One region of the Billgrantia sp. C5P2 genome, then DNA from elsewhere that is predicted to be linked to it. Evidence: predicted binding sites of a transcription regulator. Region 1 holds the regulator's gene; the other holds the start of a gene.
The links. The regulator LexA, encoded in region 1, represses DNA repair genes until DNA is damaged. The targets are predictions, from matches to a motif close to TACTGTNTANNTANACAGTA.
Positions count from the first base shown of each region.

Region 2: the regulator LexA is predicted to act here: its motif matches at 1,163-1,182, upstream of recA (recombinase RecA).

Region 1 is NZ_CM128542.1:2,518,239-2,521,649, forward strand. Features, by position in the region: gene ACRWQA_RS11560 (L,D-transpeptidase) at 74-592, opposite strand; gene ACRWQA_RS11565 (TetR/AcrR family transcriptional regulator) at 594-1,262, opposite strand; gene lexA (transcriptional repressor LexA) at 1,459-2,106, shown strand; gene dinB (DNA polymerase IV) at 2,248-3,297, shown strand; gene ACRWQA_RS11580 (energy-coupling factor ABC transporter permease) at 3,300-3,411, opposite strand, start outside.
Region 2 is NZ_CM128542.1:4,018,995-4,022,405, reverse strand. Features, by position in the region: gene mutS (DNA mismatch repair protein MutS) at 1-352, opposite strand, end outside; gene ACRWQA_RS18670 (CinA family protein) at 600-1,112, shown strand; gene recA (recombinase RecA) at 1,261-2,325, shown strand; gene ACRWQA_RS18660 (regulatory protein RecX) at 2,329-2,808, shown strand; gene alaS (alanine--tRNA ligase) at 2,983-3,411, shown strand, end outside.

The DNA.
Region 1 (3,411 bases):
CCTACGGCAACAGCCATCCATGACACACCTGAACCGAACCTCAGTGGAACCGGCATGCCTGCGCCTTATCTCGTCATTCGTGCAGCCAGACGGGCGTGCCGGGCAGTGCCAGTGCGAAGACCTCCAGCAGTGCCTCGTCACGCATGCGGATACAGCCATGTGAACGAGCCTCACCCATCGGCTGATCCGGCGGTGTGCCGTGTAGATAGATATAGCGCCTCTGTGAGTCGACGTCGCCGCCACGATTGAAATCACGCTCGAGCCCGCACAGCCAGAGGATGCGAGTCAGGATCCAGTCGCGCCCCGGGTGAGCGGCCGCCAGCGCCGCGCTGTAGATCTCGCCGGTGGGGCGCCGGCCCCGAAACACCGTGCCAGCCGGCTGACCGCCGCCGATCGCCGCTCGCACGTAATGCCAGCCCAACGGCGTGCAACCGCTGCCCTCTTGCTGGCCCGTTCCCGCCAGTGCCGTCGACACCGGCCACTCCGCCAGGGGGCGCTCGCCTTGCCACTGGACGAGGCACTGGCGACCGACATCGATCTCGAACCAGTCCCCATCCCGGGGCGGTAAAGCGTCCAGCCGAGGGGTGCGCATATCAGCTCGCCTTGGCCGGCTGCATGGCGGGAGGCGGAGGCAAAGGAGCGTTCATGGCAGCTACCACCACGGGACGCAGACGACGTATCAGGTCGCGCACCGAGACGTGCTCATGGTAGTCCTTCTCCGCAATGTCACGCAGTGCATCGAGGCCGGACAGTGTGAAGATAACCGTGCCGAGGACGAAATGCAGGCGCCAGAACCGCTCGGCATCGGGCAACTCCGGGGTGGCGAGTCGCACCAGCTCGGTAAAGCGAGTGAAGACGCTGCCGTACTCCTCCTGGATATGGCGGCGCAGATGCCCCTGGGCCTGGCTGTAAGCCAACCCCAACAGTTTCATGAAAACCTTGAGGCTATGTTTCTCGGCGGGCACTTCGAGCACGGTGCGTGCCATGGTCTCAAGTAGTTCCTCCAGCGGAATGACACCGCCCGCGTGGCGTGCTTCGAGTTCATCGAGGGCATGATGAAAACGCACGGTGAAGGGATCGAGATAGCGCGAGAAGACCGCCTGTATCAGTGCCTTCTTCGAGCCGAAGTGATAGTTGACCGCGGCGAGGTTGACGCGAGCCTTGCTGGTGATGGTGCGCAGCGAGGTCTCGGCGAAGCCGCGCTCGGCGAACAACACCTCTGCGGTGTCGAGAATGCGCGTGACGGTATCGGTTTGGGCCATGATCAGTTTCCACTGAAAACATCTGTTTTAAACATTACAAAAGTCTACGACATTACGCTTTATCCCTCAACATATGGCGTTCCAGATTCGTTTTAAACATCTTCTGAGCGACTGCCGAGGCGGAACATCACCTTTTACTGTATGGGCTTCCATGCTGTATACTTGACCAATACGGCAGTCGCCACTGGAGTTCGCCATGACACGCCCACTGACCTCGCGCCAGCAGAACGTTTATGACTTCATCGTCAAGACCATGAACGAACTCGGCTATCCGCCAACCCGTGCAGAAATCGCCCGAGCGCTGGGCTTTCGTTCGCCCAATGCCGCCGAGGAACATCTGCGCGCACTGGAGCGCAAGGGCGTGATACGGGTGATTCGTGGCACCTCGCGCGGTATTCGCCTGCCGGCTCAGGAGGTCGATAGCACCCTCAGTGAGCCAGGCAACGAGGGACTGCCCATCATCGGCGAAGTGGCTGCCGGCAGCCCTGTTCTTGCCGCCGAGCACATCGATCGCTATTGCCCCCTGCCCCCGGACTTCTTCACCCCTCGCGCCGACTACCTGCTCAGGGTACGTGGCCTGTCGATGAAGGATGCCGGCATCCTCGAAGGCGACCTGCTGGCGGTACATCGCACCGATCGCGTACGCGACGGCCAGATAGTGGTGGCGCGCCTGGAGGACGAAGTCACGGTCAAGCGCTTCCACCGCCAGGGGCACCATGTGGTGCTGGAAGCCGAGAACGCCGATTTTGCGCCCATCGAGGTGGATCTGCGTCATCAAGAGTTGGAGATCGAGGGTATCGGGGTGGGAGTTATACGCGGCGGCAGCGGCCAAGCTTTGGGTTGATCGCTTCCTGAACTCGACCATACGGCGTTGGAGCTCTCCTCGGAATGCTCATTGACTACAGTCAACTCCGCTTCCTCGTCGAGCTCCGCCTTGTCTGGTCGTCGCTCAGAAAGCGCTCTAGCTGAGCGGAACGACGCCCCCATGAGCCGCAAGATCCTGCATGCCGATTGCGATTGCTTCTACGCCGCGGTGGAGATGCGCGACAACCCCTCTCTCCGTGAGGTGCCGCTGGCGATCGGCGGCAGCGCCGAGGGGCGCGGGGTCATTGCCACCTGCAACTACCCTGCCCGTGCTTACGGCATTCATTCCGCCATGCCGACGGCGCGGGCGCTGCGCCTGTGCCCTCACCTCACTCTGTTGCCCGGCGACTTCGACCGTTACCGCGAGGCTTCACGGCAGCTGCTGGCGATCTTTCACGAGCTGACGCCGCTGGTGGAGCCGCTGTCGCTGGACGAGGCTTTCCTCGACGTCACCGACGTGACCCGCTTTTCGGGCAGTGCCACCTGGATGGCACGCTGGCTGAAGGAGGAGTGCTTCAAGCGGGTGGGTATCACCGTCTCGGTGGGCGCCGCCCCGGCGAAATTCCTGGCCAAGATTGCCAGCGACTGGGAGAAGCCGGACGGCCTTACCGTCATCGCCCCCTCGCAGGTAGACGACTTCCTGCGCGAGCTTCCAGTCACGAAGCTGCACGGCGTTGGTCCGGCCACGGCCAAGCGTCTGCAGACCCTGGAGATCGCCACCTGTGACGATCTGCAGCGCATTCCACTGGAGCGCCTGCTGCAGGAGTTCGGCAAGTTCGGACGACGCCTGTTCGAGCTGGCACGGGGCATCGACGACCGGCCGGTGCGCATCGAGCGCGAGCGAAAGTCGGTGAGCGTGGAGACCACCTTCGCCACCGACCTGCCCGACCTGGCGCACTGCCACACTCAGCTGTCGCCGCTGTGCGAACGCCTCGAGGCGCGCCTGGCTCGTCATGGCCACCCCCCGATCGCCGGCACCTTCGTCAAGGTGCGCTTCGACGACTTCTCCCTCACCACCCTAGACTCCCGGGGCGGCCTGCCCACTCTCGACATCTTCGCCTCACTGATGCAGCAGGCCTGGGCCAGACGCCAGCGTCCGGTACGCCTGCTGGGCGTCGGGGTACGGCTGGTATCGGACGATGCACGGCGGCAGCTCAGCCTGCCGCTATAGGCCTACTTGGTATCGATATAGCGATGAGCGTTGAACGTCGCAACCCAACTGGGGTGATAGACCATCAGCACGCTGAGCAGCATGCCGGTGAGGAAGGCTTCCGAGGGCATCAGC
Region 2 (3,411 bases), 1.5 Mb from region 1:
GCGTGACGATGCGTACCACCTTGCGCTCCACCGGCCCCTTGCTGGTCGCCGGGTCGCCGAACTGCTCGCAGATCGCTACCGACTCGCCGGCCTTCACCAGGCGCGCGAGATAGCCCTCGGCGCTGTGGTAGGGCACGCCGGCCATGGGGATCGGCTTGCCGGCGGACTGGCCGCGCTGGGTCAGGGTGATGTCGAGCAGGGCGGCGGCGCGCTTGGCGTCGTCGAAGAACAGCTCGTAGAAATCGCCCATGCGATAGAACAGCAGCACATCGGGGTGCTCGCGCTTGATCCTGAGGTACTGGGCCATCATCGGGGTATGGCTCGGCACGTCTGTCTTGACCGCGTCGTTCATGCTTTCTCAGCTGGCTCGTCGGTTGTGCGGGGCAGGAGAGGGCAAGGTTACCACGCACGGCCCATGGTCGACATGTCGAAACGGCCCTCTCCCGGCTGCGCTTTCCCGGCAGCGGCCAATGGGGAGTTGCCGCGGTCGTTTACCACCCCCTGCCTGTACCGAGGGGAAGGATGCGCTATGGTAGCAGGCAGTTGCAGGACACGCGGCTGATACCTATCGCCGACCCTCTCGAACAAGGAGCGATACCATGCCTCATAGCGCTTCCAGCCTGGCCAACCTCGATCTTGCCACACTCGCCGAACGGCTCGGGCGGCGCTGTCGCGAGCGTGGTGTGAGCGTCACGGCCGCCGAGTCGTGTACCGGCGGCGGGGTGGCCAGTGCGATCACCTCGGTGGCCGGCAGCTCGGACTACTTCGAGACCGGCTACGTCACCTACTCCAATGCCGCCAAGGCGCGCCTGCTGGGTGTTCCCGAGGCGCTGATCGCCCAGCATGGCGCCGTCAGCCAGGCGGTGGTGGAGGCCATGGTCGCGGGCGCCTGCCGTGACAGCGGGGCCAAGCTCGGCGTGGCGATCAGCGGCGTGGCCGGGCCCGATGGCGGGACGCCGGATAAACCGGTGGGTACCGTATGGCTGGCCTGGGGCAGCGAGACGCACCAGCAGGCCGAGCGTTTCCAGTTTCCCGGCGACCGCCGCGCAGTGCGCGAACGGGCAGTGCGCGAGGCCATCGTCGGGTTGATTCGCTACCTCGAGGCCGGCTAGGCGATCGTATTCATCGAGTGGCTAGTCGCGCGGCGAATTTTTCGTCATACTACTGTCCAACCATACAGTGTCCAGGCGAGCTCCCCGTCGGCAGCCCGCCATCCATTTTGCACCTGCAAGCGTCAGCGTGTTCTGCGAGGAGAGCCTCATGGCACAGGATGAAAACCGTTCCAAGGCATTGAATGCCGCCCTTTCCCAGATCGAGCGCCAGTTCGGCAAGGGTACCGTGATGCGCCTGGGCGATACGCCGCGGGTGGTGATGCCGTCGGTGTCCACCGGCTCGCTGGGGCTCGACATCGCGCTCGGTATCGGTGGCCTGCCCTACGGCCGCGTGGTGGAGATCTTCGGTCCGGAATCCTCGGGCAAGACCACCCTGACCCTGTCAGTCATCGCCCAGGCCCAGAAGCAGGGTAAGACCTGCGCCTTCATCGACGCCGAGCACGCGCTCGACCCGAGCTATGCCGAAAAGCTCGGCGTCAACCTCGACGATCTGCTGGTCTCGCAGCCGGATACCGGCGAGCAGGCGCTGGAGATCTGCGACATGCTGGTGCGCTCCGGTGGTGTCGACGTGATCATCATCGACTCGGTGGCGGCCCTCACCCCGCGCGCCGAGATCGAGGGCGAGATGGGCGACTCCCACGTCGGCCTGCAGGCGCGCCTGATGTCCCAGGCGCTGCGCAAGATCACCGGTCACATCAAGAACGCCAACTGCATGGTGGTGTTCATCAACCAGATCCGCATGAAGATCGGCGTGATGTTCGGTAGCCCCGAGACCACCACCGGCGGCAATGCGCTCAAGTTCTACGCCAGCGTGCGCCTGGACATCCGGCGCACCGGCTCGGTGAAGCAGGGCGACGAGGTCACCGGCAACGAGACCCGCGTCAAGGTGGTGAAGAACAAGGTGGCCCCGCCGTTCCGCCAGGCCGAGTTCCAGATCCTCTACGGCAAGGGCATCTACCACGCCGGCGAAGTGGTCGACCTGGGCGTGCAGTGCAACCTGATCGACAAGGCCGGTGCCTGGTACAGCTACAAGGGCAACAAGATCGGCCAGGGCAAGGCCAACGCCGCCCAGTTCCTCGAGGACAACCCGGCGGTGATGGAGGAGATCGAGAGCCAGATCCGCGGCCAGCTACTGGCGACGGTGGCGCCCAAGGAGGAGGAGGCCGGTGAGCCGGTCGCCGTCGAAGCCGAGCGCGAGGACGACCTGCTCTAAGCCATGCCTGCCTTGCCCGAAGCGCGTGCGTCGTCCCCGCGGGACGACGCCATCCGCCTGCTGGCCCGGCGCGAGTACTCCCGCGCCGAGCTGGCGCAGCGGTTGGCAGCCCGAGCCCACTCCCCGGAAGCGATCGATGCCAGTCTCGACGAGCTGGCCGGCGAAGGGCTGCAGTCCGATGCCCGTTTTGCCGAGAGCTTCCTGCGTTCCCGCGTGATGCGAGGCCAGGGGCCGCTCAAGGTGCGTGCCGAACTCGAGCGGCGCGGCCTCGAGCGCTCCCTGATCGCCAAGACCCTGGCCGAAGCCGAACAGGCAGGCGAAGTCGACTGGTTCGAGCTGGCCACCGAAGTGCTGGCCCGGCGCTTCACCCACTCCGGCGACTCCCCCCGCGAGCGTGCCCGCCGCGAGCGCTTCCTGGCTTCTCGAGGCTTCGGTTTCGAGCAGATCCGCCATGCGCTGGAGCGACTCGATTCAGTCGACTGATCCCGCCATGTGCGACTCCCCTTTAGTCGCTTGACAACTGCGTTATAATGCATCCCTTTGCGAACGCCCCTGGGTGGCGCTCCTGACACACAGCGCTTGCGTTTCTCGGCCAGGATCGACGGTCCGAAACGCGCCTGCCCGTCGGGTGACCACGCTCATCGCCACGGATATGCCATGAAAAGCGCAGATATCAGACAGGCCTTTCTGAGTTACTTCGAAGAGCACGGCCACACCGTCGTACCATCGAGTTCCCTGGTGCCGGGCAACGACCCGACGCTGCTGTTCACCAATGCCGGCATGGTGCCGTTCAAGGACGTCTTCCTCGGCCGCGACCCGCGCCCCTACGTGCGCGCCACCTCATCCCAGCGCTGCGTGCGTGCCGGCGGCAAGCACAACGACCTGGACAACGTCGGCTATACCGCCCGCCACCACACCTTCTTCGAGATGCTGGGCAACTTCAGCTTCGGCGACTACTTCAAGCGCGACGCCATCCGCTTCGCCTGGACCTTCCTCACCGAGCGCCTGGGGCTGCCGGCCGAGAAACTATGGGTCACGGTGCACGTCAGCGACGACGAGGCGGAGAAGATCTGGAAAGAGGAGATC